2 regions of the Streptomyces sp. NPDC054757 genome follow, and region 1 is predicted to be linked to the other one. Evidence: riboswitches for the same ligand, from Rfam matches in the RefSeq annotation. Region 1 holds a riboswitch; the other holds the start of a gene.
The links. Region 1 has a riboswitch for cobalamin ahead of ACWGKJ_RS25160 (CoA-acylating methylmalonate-semialdehyde dehydrogenase). Riboswitches for the same ligand answer to the same signal wherever they lie in the genome.

Region 1 (7,586 bases):
ACCGCGCCGAGCCGCCGAGGAGATCTTCGCGCTGCTCGAACACGGCTGGGCGGCCGTCCAGCCGGGCGACTGACCCCGGCCCGGGAGAGTCACGACGATGGGAAGGCCTCGTACGTCAGCCGTTCGTGAATTCAGGCGGACGCTTGTCGACGAAGGCGGCCATCCCCTCCTTCTGATCCGCCGTCGCTGCGACGACCTCGTTCATCACCTGGAGGTTGAGCGCGTTGAGGGCCTCGGGCCGGTCGAGCGTCAGGAGCGCGGTCCGCCCCTTGCGCTCGACGCGGATCGTCTCGTACGGCTCTGTGGTCATCTCGTACGGCTCCGTGGTCATACGGTTTCTCCGTCCTGCGCCGAGTGCGCCACCGACCGCTCCCTGATGGTTCTGACGATCCCGGAGAAGTCCTCGTCCGCCCCGGCCCCTTCGGCGTAGGCGGCGTACAACTCAGCGGCTCTCGTACCGAGTTCCGCGTGAACACCACCGGCCCTGGCCGCTCCGGCCGCAAGCCCCAGGTCCTTGGCCATCAGCGGAGCGGCGAAGCCCGGACGGTAGTCGCGGTTGGCAGGGCTGTCCGGCACGGGTCCCGGCACCGGGCAGTTGACGGTCAGGGCCCAGCACTGTCCCGACGCGGTGGAGGCCACGTCGAACAGGGCCTGCGGGGAGAGGCCCAGGCTCTCGCCGAGGACGAACGCCTCACTCACCGCGATCATCGAGATCCCGAGGATCATGTTGTTGCAGATCTTCGCGGCCTGCCCGGCGCCTGGCCCGCCGCAGTGGACCGCCTTCCTGCCCATGACCGCCAAAAGTGGTTCGGCCTCCGCGAATTCGGCTGCGCCGCCTCCCGCCATGAAGGTCAGCGTCCCGGCCCCGGCGCCGACGACTCCCCCGGAGACCGGCGCGTCCAGAGCCCGCATTCCGGCGGCGGACGCGGCCTCGTGGGCGCCGCGCGCGTCGGCGACATCGATGGTCGAGCAGTCGATGAACAGGGTGCCGGGCCGGGCTGCCGCCAGCAGCCGCTCCGCCCGGTAGAGGCCGAGGACATGGCGTCCCGCGGGCAGCATGGTGATCACCACGTCCGCCACCGCGGCGGCCTCCGCCGACGACCCGGCGGCCTCCACCCCGGCCTTGACGGCCGTGGCGAGCAGCTCGGGCATCAGGTCGTGGCCGAGGACCCGGTGCCCCGCCCCGACGAGGTTCGCGGCCATCGGACCGCCCATGTGGCCGAGTCCGATGAAGCCGATCGTGCGCCCGCTGTTCACCACGGCACCTCCTGTGCGGTTACGGTCAGGCGGAGTTCGCCTGCGGCAGGCGGTGCGAAGTAGCGCGCCACCTCGGTGTCAGTGACTTCGGCCAGGGTGGCCGGGGCCCAGTGGGGGTTGCGGTCCTTGTCGATGACCTGGGCGCGGATCCCCTCGGTCAGGTCGTGCGAGGCGAGTGCGGCACAGGAGATCCGGTACTCCTGCTCAAGCACACGCTCCAGCGGACCGAGCCGCCGTGCGCTGCGCAGCGCGGCGAGGGTGACCTTCAGGGCCGTGGGCGACCTGGCCGCCAGGGTGTCGGCCGTCGCCTCGGCGGCGCCCGTACCGCTGCCGCGCAGCCGCGCGACGACCCCCTCGACGGTGCCGGCCCCGTAGCAGGCGTCGATCCAGGCCCGCTGGTCCGCCAGCTCGCCGGGCGGTGGGTCGCCCACGTACAGCTGGAGCGCGTCCCACACCGGCTGTGTGGCGAGATCGGCCAGCAGCCGGGGCAGGTCGTCAGAGGGTACGAAGTGGTCGGCGAGTCCGCACAACAGGGCGTCACCGGCGCCGATCTGGGTGCCCGTCATGGCGAGGTGGGTGCCGAGTTCACCGGGGGCGAGGGCGAGCAGATGAGTGCCGCCCACGTCGGGCACGAAACCGATCCCGGTCTCGGGCATCGCGATCCGCGAGCGCTCGGTGACGATACGGACGCTGCCATGGGCGGAGACCCCGACGCCGCCGCCCATCACGATGCCGTCCATGACGGCGACGTACGGCTTGGGGTAGCGGGCGATCCGGGCGTTCAGCCGGTACTCGTCCCGCCAGAACGCGGCGGACGCGGTTCCTCCGGTGCGTGCGTCCTCGTAGATGGACCGGATGTCGCCGCCCGCGCACAGGGCGCGCCCGCCGGCGCCGGTGATGATCACGGTCTGCACGGCCGGATCGGTCTCCCAGTGGGTCAGCGCCTCGTCGATACGGCGGACCATGGCGTGGGTGAGGGCGTTGAGCGCCTGTGGCCGGTTGAGCGTGAGGTGCGCCGCGCGGCCCTCGGTGCGGAGAAGTACGTGTCCCTCGTCGGCGGTCACCGGAACGCCTCCGTCAGTCCGCGGGCCACGATGACGCGCATGATCTCGTTGGTTCCTTCCAGGATCTGGTGGACACGGAGGTCCCGGACGATCTTCTCGATGCCGTACTCGTGCAGATACCCGTAGCCTCCGTGCAGTTGGAGAGCGCGGTCGGCGACGGAGTAACCGGTGTCGGTGGCGAAGCACTTGGCCATCGCGCACAGCTGCGGTGCCCCGGCGTCGCCACGGTCCAGGGCCTCGGCCGCCTGGTGGACCAGGGCGCGGGCGGCGGCGAGTTCGGTGGCCATGTCGGCGAGGCGGAACCGCAGGGCCTGCGCGTCGAGCAGCCGGGTCCCGAACGCCTCCCGGTCGGCGAGATGGGACAGGCTCTGGCTGAGGGCGCTGCGGGCGCCGCCGAGGGAGCAGGCGGCGATGCCGAGCCGGCCGCCGTTGAGGCCGCTCATGGCGATCCGGAAGCCGTCGCCCGCCCGCCCGAGCATCCGGTCGGCTTGTACCCGGACTCCGTCCAGGATCACCTGGCGGGTGGGCTGGGCGTTCCAGCCCATCTTCTTCTCGTTCGGTCCGAAGGAGAGGCCGGGATCGTCCCGGTCCACGACGAACGCGGAGATGCCGTCGGGGCCTTCTCCACCCGTACGTGCCATGACGACGTACACCTGTGAGGCACCCGCACCGGAGATGAACTGTTTCACTCCGGTGAGGACGTAGTGGTCGCCGTCCGCCACCGCGCCGGTGCGGATCGCCCCGGCGTCGGACCCCGCACCGGGTTCGGTGAGGCAGTAACTGCCGAGGTCATCCATGGCGCAGAGGCGGGGCAGCCACCGTGCGCGCTGGTCGTCGTCGCCGTAGCGGTCGATCATCCAGGCGACCATGTTGTGGATGGAGAGGTAGCCGGCGATGGACGGGCAGCCGGAGGCGAGAGCCTCGAAGACGAGGACACCGTCGGCGCGGGAGAGTCCGCTGCCGCCCGCCTCATCCCGTACGTACACGCCGCCGAGACCGAGCCCGGCAGCCTTGCGCAGCTCCTCGACCGGAAAGTACTTGTCCTGGTCCCACCGGAGGGCGTGGGGCGCCAGATGATCCTGCGCGAAGTCCAATGTGGTCTCGACCAGGGCCTGTTGGACTTCGGTGAGCGATGTGGTGGTCATGGCGCTCATCCCATGGTGGGAAGGGTGAAGCTCGCGCCTTCCCTGGCACCCGATGGCCAGCGCGAGGTGACGGTCTTGGTGCGGGTGTAGAAGCGGATGGCGTCCGGGCCGTGCTGGTTGAGGTCGCCGAAACCGGACTGCTTCCAGCCGCCGAAGGTGTGGTAGGCGACGGGGACCGGGATGGGGACGTTGACGCCGACCATGCCGGTGTCCACCCGGCGGGTGAAGTCGCGGGCGGTGTCGCCGTCCCTGGTGAAGATCGCGACGCCGTTTCCGTAGGGGTGCTCGCTGGGCAGCCGCAGTGCCTCCTCGTAGGAGGCGGCCCGTACGACGCACAGCACGGGCCCGAAGATCTCCTCCTGGTAGATCCGCATCCGCGGGGTGACCCGGTCGAAGAGGGACGCCCCCGCGAAGAAGCCGCCTTCGTGGCCGGGCAGGGAGAACTGCCGCCCGTCGACGACGAGTTCGGCGCCCTCGGCCACTCCGGTGTCCACATACCGGCGGACCCGGTCGAGGGCGTCCTGGCACACGAGGGGGCCGAAGTCGGCTTCCGGGTCGTCGGAGCGGCCGATACGGAGGGTGGCGATCCGCTCCTTGAGTGCGGCGACGAGCCGGTCGGCGGTCTCCTCCCCGACCGGCACGGCCACCGAGATCGCCATGCAGCGTTCACCCGCGGACCCGTATCCGGCTCCGATGAGGGCGTCGACGGCCTGGTCGAGGTCGGCGTCCGGCATGACGATCATGTGGTTCTTGGCGCCGCCGAAGCACTGGGCGCGCTTCCCGTGAGCGGCGGCGGTCGCGTAGATATGTGCGGCAATGGGAGTGGAGCCGACGAAGCCGAGCGCGCCGACCCGGGGGTCATCGAGCAGCGTGTCGACGGCCTCCTTGGCACCGTTGACGACGTTCAGCACACCGGGCGGCAGACCTGCTTCCAGGAACAGTTCGGCCAGGCGCAGCGGCACGGACGGATCGCGCTCGGACGGTTTGAGGATGAACGCGTTTCCGCAGGCGAGAGCGGGCGCCGCCTTCCACAGCGGGATCATCGCCGGGAAGTTGAACGGCGTGATGCCGGCGACCACTCCGATCGGGGAGCGCAGCGAGTGCACATCGATGCCGGTGCCCGCGTTGTCGGTGAACTCGCCCTTCAGCAGGTGCGGAATACCAGCGGCGAACTCCACCACCTCCAGGCCGCGCTGAATATCACCGTGGGCGTCGGCGACGGTCTTTCCGTGCTCGGCGGACAGCAGCCGGGCCAGGGAGTCACGTTCCCCATCGACGAGTTGGAGGAAGCGCAGCAGGATCCGGGCACGGCGCTGCGGATTCCACTCCCCCCATTCCGGCTGCGCCGTGACCGCGTCGGCGATGGCCGCCTCGGTGTCGGCGCGGCCCGCGAGCGGGACCCGGGCCTGGACGGTGCCGGTGTTGGGGTCGTACACGTCGCCGAAGAGACCGGATGTACCGGCGGTGTGTTTACCGCCGATGAAATGGGTGAGTTCACGGACCATGGTTGCCTGCTCTCGTCAGGTTGGGATCCGGGGACGGCACGGCAGATCGCCGGGAGCACGCGGACGGGCGTGCTGCCGGGAGGGCTGCCGTGGGACAGCGAACAGCGGCTCGCGGCCGCGGAGTTCTACGAGCGCGCGTCGAGTCGGGTGCGCTCCGCCGGATCACCAGGGTCGTGGGTGTGCGTACGGACCGGTGCCATGCGTGTCTGCTCCATCCTCGTGGAAAACACGGAACATTCCGCGGCCGGTATCCTGACTCCCGGATCCCCGCGTGCCGCCCGCCTTCCCGGCTGAAATCGCCAGTGGCGTGTGGATGGCAGCACACTCCCCGGTCACAGTGGCGGGACCGTGCCGGATTCACACCGGCTTCCCTGCACCGCGGACCTTGTGCCACGAAGATATAGTTGGACGTCCTAGTAAGTCCACCCCCCGCCCCGGCTGTGTCGCTCCAGGCGTCGGTTTCCGGCTGCTTCCCGGTCAGCGGGTACGGGGCACCTCGCGGCCGGGACCGCCGCAGCGTGCTGAGGCGTTGGCTGACCCTTTCGTACCCGAGGCCGTAGTGGGCAGTCAGCGGGTCATAGCCGTGTGGCCGTGCGGATCAGTCCGGCAAGGGCGAGGGAGCGGCTGTGCGCGGGCCAGGCGATGTGGGTGACGACGGGGGGTGCGTCGGTCAGGGGCACGGCCGTGTGCTCGGCCCATAGCCAGGCGCTGGCCGACTCGGGGAAGACGGCCACGGTGCGTCCGAGGGCGATCAGCTGGGCCAGCTGCGTCTGGTCGTGGATCTCGGGGCCCGGGCCGGGTGGGTACGTGCCGCGGCGGGACCAGCGGGCGAGCGGAAGACCGGGGATGTCGCTGACGTCCGCCAGGGACAGCGTCCTCTGCGCGGCGAGGGGATGTGAGGCGGGCAGGATCGCGATCTGTCCCTCGGCCATCAGTTCCTCGCTGTCGAACCCGGCGAGGGAATTGAACGGCGCGTGCATGAGCGCCACATCAGCGCGGCCGTCGCGCAGCATTTCTCCCTGCTCACATGTGCCGCTCGGCAGTACCTCGATCTCAGCGGCGTCGGGCTCGGCCGCGTAGGCGTCTAGGAGCTTGCGCATCAGCTCGTGGGACGCGCCGGCCTTCACTGCCAGTACCAGGCGGTTGCGGGGGCCGCCCGGACTGCCGGCGCCGCCGGCGCGACGGGTGCGGCGGGCGGCAGCGGTGGTCGCGTCGAGTGCTGCGCGGCCCTCGTGCAGCAGCGTCTCTCCGGCGCCGGTCAGGGAGACGCCGCGGCGGTTGCGTTCCAGCAGGGAGACGCCGAGGCGCCGTTCGAGCTGCTGGATCGCCCGGGACAGCGGTGGCTGGGCCATGCCGAGGCGCTCGGCGGCGCGGCCGAAGTGCAGTTCCTCTGCGACGGCCACGAAGTACCTCAGCTCACGGGTCTCCAGGGTGTCCATGGCCACAGCGTATCTCTGTGATACCTACCGGGTATGACAGGGCGCTGTGTCGGTATTGGATGCGCCGCCTGTCCGCGAGCGAACATCGACGGCATGAGCGAAACCATGAACAGACCTTCCGCGTCCCTGCCCGGTGGCACCTGGACCCTCGGCGATCTGACCGTCACCCGCTTCGGCTACGGCGCCATGCAGCTCGCCGGCCCCGGGGTCATGGGCCCTCCTGCCGACCGTGACGGCGCGCTCGCCGTCCTGCGCGAGGCCGCCGCCCTCGGGATCACCCATATCGACACCGCCGGCGCATACGGACCGCGCGTCACCAACCAGCTGATCCGTGAAGCGCTGCACCCCTGCCCCGAGTCACTGCACGTCGTGACCAAGGTCGGCGCGGTCCGCGATCAGCAGGGCGGCTGGATCCCTGCCCGGCAGCCCGAGGAGCTGCGCCGCGCCGTACGCGAGAACCTTGAGGACCTCGGCCTCGACTCGCTCGACGTGGTCAATCTCCGGCTCGGCGACGCCACGGGTCCCCGGCCCGGCTCGCTCGCCGAGCCCTTCGCGGCCCTCGTCGAACTCCAGCAGCAGGGCCTGATCCGGCACCTCGGAGTGAGCAACGCGACGGCGGAACAGGTCGCCGAGGCGCAGACGATCGCGCCGATCGTGTGCGTACAGAACATGTACAACCTCGCCTACCGTCAGGACGACGAGCTGATCGGCGAACTCGCCGCCAAGGGCATCGCCTACGTGCCTTTCTTCCCGCTCGGCGGCTTCACCCCACTGCAGTCCACGGCACTTTCCGCCGTGGCCACCCGGCTGGACGCGACACCGATGTCGGTCGCCCTGGCCTGGCTGCTGCGGCGGTCGCCGAACATCCTGCTCATTCCCGGCACCTCGTCGGTGGCGCACCTGCGCGAGAACGCAGCCGGTGCGGGACTCTCGCTCTCCGACGAGGAACTCGTGGAGTTGGACAAGATCGGCCACTAGGGCGCGTTTCGAAAGTAGCGCCGTCCGCCCGAAGGGCGGGGCCGACGGCGCCTGGCGCGTGCGATCGCAAGGCGGAGGATCGTCCTCGTACTGGACGTACTTGGACGACTCCGACAACGCGGCGAGCGTGCGTGCCAGGCGTCGTCGGCCAGGCGGGACTTTCGAAACACGTCCTAGCAGAGCGCGCAGCCCGGCCCC
Region 2 (7,586 bases), on a different contig from region 1:
CGGCCGCCTGGGCACTGACCGCCTTGAGCAGCGCGGTCTTCCCGAGGCCGGCCTCGCCGCTGTAGATGAGGAGGCCCCCGGCGGACTCCCCCGCGCACAGCGCCTCGACGGCGTGCGTCCCCGCGGCGATCTCGTTCTCCCGCTCCAGCAGCGGTACGGCGGCCGGGCGTTCCTTCCGGGACCCCATCGTTCCTCCCCTGCCTGCAAACGGATCTCGAGAGTATCCCGGCAGGCCGGGGCCGCGGGCCGGTCCGGATGGACCTCTTCACGAGTGGGCAGAAGTTCCCATGCCCTGCGGGCGTGGGCAGTAATCTTGGGAACCGCCCCTGCCCCGACCCCGGCGGCCGGTGCCCACGGCGGTGCCTCTCATCCGCACCGGTACCCCTCATCCCATCCGCATCCGCGGTCCTCGTCCGCGATGACCGCCGCCCTGTCTGTCGGGGCCCTGTCATCCGGCGCCCGCCGGCGTCCTGCTACGGTCCGCGCTGGGCCGGTCCGGCCGCCACGCGGCCGCCGCCGGCAACATCAGAAGCCGACCATCGGCCGACCGTCACGGGGAAGACAGCATGAAGATCGACTGGAACCGGCGCACCTGCGCACGGCGCGGACATGTGACGTACGCCCCGCGGGAACCGGAACTCGCGGCGCGGCTGCGCGCCGACACCGGATTCGGCGAGGCATGGCGCTGTCTGCGCTGCGGGGACTTCGCCCTGGGGGATCCGCACGGATCGGGCCCCGCGCGGGACGCCCCGCTGGTGCCGCGCGGCAAGGTACTGCGCGATCTGTTCATCCTGCGCTTCCTCGCCGTGGAGCGGGCGGTGCGCGGGGTGTTCATCGTGCTGGTGGCCGTGGCCGTGTGGAAGTTCAGCAACAGCAAGGACGCAGTGCGGCGGCTCTTCGACGAGAACCTGGACGTGCTGCGCCCGGTGTTCCGTCACTTCCACTACGACCTGGACCACTCGCCGGTGGTCGGCACCATCCAGAAGACCTTCGGTTACAAGCACTCCACACTGGTGCTGGTCGCCGCGCTGCTGGTCGTCTACGCGCTGATCGAGATCGTCGAGGGCGTCGGACTGTGGCGCGCCAAGCGCTGGGCCGAGTATCTGACGGTCGTCGCCACGGCGGTGTTCCTGCCGCTGGAGGTCTACGAGCTCACCGAGAAGGTCAGCTGGCTGAAGATCGCCACCCTGACGGTCAACATCCTGGCGGTGCTCTACATCCTGCTCGGCAAGCGCCTGTTCGGCCTGCGGGGCGGGCACACGGCCTTCGAAGCGGAGCGCCAGAGCGCCTCACTGCTGGAAGTCGAGACGACCGCGGGGGCGGCGCACGTCAACGGCTGAGGCCCGTCACCGCTGCGGCACCGGCCGGCCCCACCCCCAGCCACCCGTCACCCGTCACCCGTCACCCGTCACCCGTCACCCGCTGAGCGGCACCTGATTCCACACGGCGAGGGCGGGTCGGCCGTGTTCGGTGCCGATCCGGCTCACGGACGCGGTGTCCAGCCGGAACAGCGCCCCGGCCGACGCGGGCAGTCCGAGCCGGCGCGCGGTCAGCACCCGCAGGAAGTGGGCGTGCCCGACGAGGACGACGTCTCCGCCCTCGCCGTCCAGATCGGCGTCGCGCAGCGCCACGTCGACCCGCCGCAGGACGCGGTCGGCGCGCTCGCCAACCTGCTGCGGGGACTCGCCGGGGTGCTCGGGCGGGCCCTCGGCCACCCCGTCGGTCCACAGGTCCCAGTCGGGCCGGTCCTGGTGGATCTCCGCGCTGGTGATGCCCTCGTACGCCCCGTAGTCCCACTCGTGCAGGTCGGCGTCGGCGCGTGCGGGTTCGAGGCCCGCCAGCTCGGCCGTCCGCCTGGCCCTGGTCAGCGTGCTGGTGAGGGTCAGTGCGATGCGCCGCTGGGCCAGCAGCGGTGCGACCTTGCGGGCCTGCTCCTCGCCGGCCGCCGTCAGCGGCAGATCCGTCCAGCTGGTGTGTTTCCCGGTGCGGCTCCAGCTGGTCTCACCGTGCCGTACGAGAATCAGCTCTCCCATGACCGCCCTGCCTTTTCGCGTCTGTCACCGGGCCGCCGATGTGCTGTCGGAGCCACCCGTGACGTCTGTGTTGATGTTGTACAAGGGCTTCAGCCTGTCACGACCAGCGAAGATTCCCGCAGAGGCGGCTCACGGGGTGTGATTCCGGGCGCACTGCCACGCCCTCTCCAGCGGAGCGCACCCGCCGCCGGGGCGCACCCCTGGTCACGGCTCCGGCGACCGTCCGGTGCGCGGGTTCCACCGTCCGGCCCTGCCGCCCAGCCCGGTCGGCGTCAGCGGCGCGACGTCCAGCCGCCGGAACGCCTCGTCCGGCGGCCCCGCGTCGTCGATACGGACCTCGCACAGAGCCGGACCCCGCTCCGCGAGGTGAGACCGACATCATCCGTACTGCATCATCCGTACTGCATCACCCGTACCGTCATCGCCCTCACCGTCCCGCCGTCCACCCGTCCACCCGTCCGGCCGGGCAAGCAGAACACGTGCGTCCGGGGTACCGGGCGCGGGGTGTGACGGGCCGTTCTGCCGGACCGGCACCGTAGCGAAGCCGGTCGGGCAGACGGTACGGTCCACGTGAACATGACGAAGGCGTAATGGAAGTCCGGTGAGAATCCGGCACGGTCGCGCCACTGTGAACCCGTCCTACGGGAAGTCAGACCCAGCACCTTCGTCTCAGGCACCACGACCGGGACGCGTGTTCCCCAGGAGGTTCTGCCATGGCAAACTCCCTTGCCCCCACTCCGAGCGCCCCCGCCACTCCGGCGATCGCTCCGCTCTCGGCCAAGGCCATCGCCCCCTGGGCGGTCTTCTTCGGGATCCTCATGCTCGTCCTGCTGTACTTCGTCGGCGCCGAGCAGGGCGCCACCTCGGTCGTCTCGGGGACCGACGTGCACGAGTGGGTCCACGACGGACGTCATCTCCTCGGCTTCCCCTGCCACTGACCTACTGACGTCCAACTGACCTACTGACGTCCAGGGGACCTCTCTCATGAACTCCATATCGATACGCGTCCTGCTCGTCCGCGGCATGCTGGCCGGCCTCGCCGCCGGTGTACTGGCCCTGGTGGTCGCCTATCTGCTCGGTGAGCCGCGGGTCGACTCGGCCATCGCCTTCGAGGACGCGCACAGCCATGAGCACGAGATGGAGGTGGTCAGCCGCTCCCTCCAGTCGACGGCGGGACTCGCCACCGGTGTGCTCGTCTTCGGCGTCGCGGTCGGCGGTATCGCCGCTCTCGCGTTCTGCTTCGCACTCGGCCGTACCGGCGGCTTCGGCCCGCGGGCGACAGCCATGCTGGTCTCGGCCGGCGCCCTGATCACCGTGTACGTCGTGCCGTTCCTCAAGTACCCGGCCAACCCGCCGTCCGTCGGCGACCCCGGCACCATCGGCAAACGCACCGCCCTGTACTTCCTGATGATGGTCCTCAGCGTGCTGCTCTCGGTGGCCGCCGTGCTCCTCGGCAAACGGCTCGCGCCACGGCTGGGCAACTGGAACGCGACCGTAGCGGCCGGGGCCGCCTTCCTCGTACTGGTCGGACTCGCCTATGCGCTCCTGCCCGCCGTCAACGAGGTGCCCAAGGACTTCCCGGCCACCCTGCTCTGGCAGTTCCGGCTCTCGGCGCTCGCCATCCAGCTCACGCTGTGGACCGCGTTCGGCCTGCTCTTCGGCCACCTCGCCGAGCGTCATCTCCTCCCACGGACGGCTGCGTCACACCACACGGACGGCACCGTGGCGCCAACGGCCGCCCCCACCAACTGAGCTCTCCCACAAGGGGCTTCACGGCTACTCACGGATCCCGTCCGGACCTTTGTCCGGGCGGGATCCCGGCTGTGCGAACACCAGGTTCTGGCTTGGCCAAGCCCTTGCCGCTCATTGGCCACCTGTTCATCGTCCGACTCCTCCCCTCTTCACCGGGCTCCCGAGAGAGTTCCGGAGGGGCCTCAGAACGGGCCCGTCCGAGCGTGAGAAGGGGATGTTCATGGCCGAGTTGACGCGACGCAGACTCCTTGGCTCAGCGGCAGGCGCCGTGGGCGGCGCTGCGGCGCTCTCGCTGCTGCCGCCCAGCGTGCAGAAGGCGGTCGCGGCCGGGCCGCCGCGCCACGGTTCCCTGCGCGACATCGAACACGTCGTCATGCTGATGCAGGAGAACCGCTCGTTCGACCACTACTTCGGCACGCTGTCCGGCGTACGCGGCTTCAGCGACCCGCACGCGCAGAAGCTGCCGAACGGCAAGCCGGTCTTCTACCAGCCCGACACAGTGAACCCGAAGGGCTATCTGCTCCCGTTCCATCTGGACACCCACACATCGAGCGCCCAGGCCATCCCGTCCACCAGCCACGCCTGGTCCGTACAGCACGAGGCGTGGAACGGCGGCCGGATGGACCAGTGGCTGCCCGCGCACCGCAAGGCCGACGGGGTCAACGGCCCTTATGTCATGGGCTATTACACCCGGGAGGACATCCCGTTCCAGTTCGCGCTGGCGGAGACCTTCACCATCTGCGACAACTACTTCTGCTCGGTGTTCGGTCCCACCTGGCCGAACCGGCTGTACTGGATGACGGGCACCCTCGACCCGAACGGCACCCAGGGCGGGCCGATCCTGAGCAACACCGCCGCCACGCCGTACCGCTGGACGACCTACGCCGAACGGCTCCAAGCGGCGGGCGTCAGCTGGAAGGTCTATCAGCAGGACGACGACTACGGCTGCAACATGCTGAAGAACTTCCGGACGTTCAAGGACGCCAAGCCCGGTGACGAGCTGTACGAGCGCGGTGTACGCCCCCAGCCGGAGGGCACGTTCGAGGACGACGCACGCAACGACCGGTTGCCCGCCGTCTCCTGGATCATGCCGACCAGCTACCAGTCCGAGCACCCGGACTACCTTCCGGCGGCAGGCGCGGACTTCGTGGCCCAGAAGATCGAGGCCATCGCCTCCAACCCGAAGGTGTGGGCGAAGACCGCCTTCATCCTCAACTACGACGAGAACGACGGCCTGTTCGACCATGTGGCACCCCCCACCCCGAAGCCCGGCACGACGGACGAGTTCGTCGACGGCCTACCGATCGGCGGCGGCTTCCGGGTCCCCGCGATCATCGTGTCACCGTGGACCGTGGGCGGCTGGGTCGCGGGCGAGCGGTTCGACCACACCTCGGCGCTCCAGTTCCTGGAGCGGTTCACGGGCGTACGGGAGCCCAACATCACCCAGTGGCGCCGCCGCACCTTCGGCGACCTGACCTCGGCCTTCCGCTTCTCCGACACCCACCGCCGGCCGCCGCACCTGCCGGAGGACACGGCCGAGCAGCTGGAACAGGCGAAGAAGGAGGTCGCCACCCTCCCGAAGCCGCACCTGCCGGGGGCCGACCAGAGCTTCCCACGGCAGGAACGGGGGCGCCGGCCGCGCACCTAGGATCCTGCCCACGCGACTATGTTTTCGGCTGGACGGCGAGAAGAGAGCCATACGCCGGTGGGGTGAAGCCGGCGTCCGAGAGAGCCTTCCTTCCCTTGCGGAGCCGACCGGCAAGGGATAGGGAGGCTGTTTCCTGCTCCGGGTGGGCAGGACACCTCCACGGCGGAGCGGGACTCGCCTGGTCAGGTCTGTCGGCCCGGAACGATTCCCAGCCCTGCCTGCGGCTGACCGCCGTCGACAGGGATATGCGCGCCGTTAACAGCGCCGGCCGCAGGCGAGAGAAGGAAGCCGATGACCCTGGCCACTTCGTCGGCCTCCAACAGGCGGCCACTGGGGTTGCGTTCCGCATATGCCGCGTAGGTTTCCGGGTCACGTCGGCTCAGGCGGTCCCAGCTCTTTCCCGGCAGGAGAATGGAGCCCGGGCTGACGGTGTTGACGCGCACACCGTACGGGGCCAGCTCTTGGCACAGGGCGCCCGCCAGGTAGATCTCCGATGCCTTGGCGGCCCCGTACTGGGCGGGAAAGCGAGGCTTCCAGCCGGAGATGGAGGCAACCATCACCACGGAGCTGCCGGGCCGCAGGCAGCCCAGTGCTGCCCGGACAGTACGCACCGCATGCCCCCCGTTCAGTTCCCAGGTGTCCTGCCAGTCCTCCCGGGTCGAGTCGAGGACGCCGCCGCCGCGTTTGCCTCCGATGTTGGCGACCAGGCCGTCGAGTCCGCCGAGTTCGCTGCCGGCCCGCCGGGTGAAGTCCTCCAGTTCACCGTGTGCCAGGACATCCACGCATCCCGTCACCACCGGGGCCCCGAAATCCCGGTCCAGCTCGGATGACACCTGGTCCAAGGTGCCGGGGTCCCGGCCGCAGATCGCGAGGGAAGCCCCTTCTGCCGCAAGGAGGCGCGCGATCGCATATCCCAGTCCTCTGCTGCCACCGGTCACCAGAATCGACCTACCACTCAGTCCGTACGTGACAGCGGGCACAGCTGCCGCGTTCCCTGCCGGCTCTTCTCGCTCTTCCATGGACGGCACTCTGCCACCCGTCCATCCAGGGGCGGTCAACGCACCAGTTTGCGGATGACTATGCCCACAATGAGGGTGGTGAACAGCATGCCCGCAACGGTGAACGCGACGGCGAGCGCTGTCCATCCGGCAGTATTCAGCCCCGACGGCGTGCCGGTGCCGACGTTCAGCCAGAGAGCGAGAGCGAGTACGAAGCTCCTGCCCGCGGCTGCCGTGTCTGTCAGGCCGCGGCCGGATTCGCGGACAGCGCCCGCCAGATGAAGCACCGCACCTGTCAGCAGGACGCCGGCCATCAGCACACGGGCCGGGTTGCGTGCCCGGACTCCCCAGCCGAGGATGCCACCGAGGAAGCCCTGCGCGATGGCGCGCCGCAGCGGCGGGAGGGCTGTCGCCTCGCGCTGACGCGCGAGGTAGTAAAGCTCGTCGACCTCACGGTTCCGGTTCCTCTTGGCCAGCGCCGAGCGTACGGATTCCAGGGCCACGGCCGTCACCTCGGTGAAGGACCGGTCCAGAAAAGAGAGCACCTGTGCGCCGTTGCGGAAGACCTGCCCGGCCAGCTCCATGTCGCCGACGCTGGAGGAGTTGTCGAGGCTGTAGCGGGAGCTGCCGGAGGGGAGCCCCAGGGTGCCTGTGACGGAGGAGCCGTGCAGGCTGATCACCGAGGACACCACAGAGGCCGAGGTGAGCGACACGACCGTCGTGTTGTGAAGAGCCAGCCGGGCGGTCGCACCCTCCCTGCTGCCGCCCGGGTTGTCGCAGAGCCCGAGGTTGCGAACTTCCACAGAGCCTCTGACCGTGCTGTTCGTGATCGTACTGATCTCGGCGGGAACGACCAGCCCGTTCACGCGTATGGTCTCACTGCAACGAAGTTCGCTCGCCCGCAGCGGCTCGTCCAACCGCACCCGCCTCAGCGTAAGTTCACACGTCTCGACGTCGGCGAGTTCCATGGTGGAGAGCCAGAGGTCGTCGAACGTGACGTCCTCCCGGGTTTTGAGTCCTCTCACGATCACACTCGGCCGGCCGAGACGGCCGCCCGCGGCCTGGCTGCGGACCGTCAGCGAGGACACCCGCGTGTCTCTGATGTGGAGCGTCCCGCGCAGAGCGTTGACCTGGACGAGCTCCTCGACCCGGAGG

Region 2: another riboswitch for cobalamin. It lies ahead of ACWGKJ_RS19970 (CbtB domain-containing protein); the one in region 1 lies ahead of ACWGKJ_RS25160 (CoA-acylating methylmalonate-semialdehyde dehydrogenase).

The regions. Positions count from the first base shown of each region.
Region 1 covers NZ_JBSHBW010000023.1:99,879-107,464, forward strand. Annotated here, with positions in the region: gene ACWGKJ_RS25135 (TetR/AcrR family transcriptional regulator) at 1-73, shown strand, start outside; partial or broken gene ACWGKJ_RS25140 (enoyl-CoA hydratase) at 182-310, opposite strand; gene mmsB (3-hydroxyisobutyrate dehydrogenase) at 328-1,260, opposite strand; gene ACWGKJ_RS25150 (enoyl-CoA hydratase/isomerase family protein) at 1,254-2,321, opposite strand; gene ACWGKJ_RS25155 (acyl-CoA dehydrogenase family protein) at 2,318-3,466, opposite strand; gene ACWGKJ_RS25160 (CoA-acylating methylmalonate-semialdehyde dehydrogenase) at 3,472-4,971, opposite strand; cobalamin riboswitch at 5,197-5,367, opposite strand; gene ACWGKJ_RS25165 (LysR family transcriptional regulator) at 5,547-6,410, opposite strand; gene ACWGKJ_RS25170 (aldo/keto reductase family oxidoreductase) at 6,516-7,388, shown strand.
Region 2 covers NZ_JBSHBW010000016.1:69,674-77,259, reverse strand. Annotated here, with positions in the region: gene ACWGKJ_RS19985 (ATP-binding protein) at 1-187, opposite strand, end outside; gene ACWGKJ_RS19980 (DUF2127 domain-containing protein) at 567-1,340, shown strand; gene ACWGKJ_RS19975 (histidine phosphatase family protein) at 1,416-2,033, opposite strand; adenosylcobalamin (AdoCbl) riboswitch at 2,612-2,702, shown strand; gene ACWGKJ_RS19970 (CbtB domain-containing protein) at 2,747-2,971, shown strand; gene ACWGKJ_RS19965 (CbtA family protein) at 3,018-3,785, shown strand; gene ACWGKJ_RS19960 (alkaline phosphatase family protein) at 4,006-5,433, shown strand; gene ACWGKJ_RS19955 (SDR family NAD(P)-dependent oxidoreductase) at 5,616-6,452, opposite strand; gene ACWGKJ_RS19950 (hypothetical protein) at 6,488-7,586, opposite strand, start outside.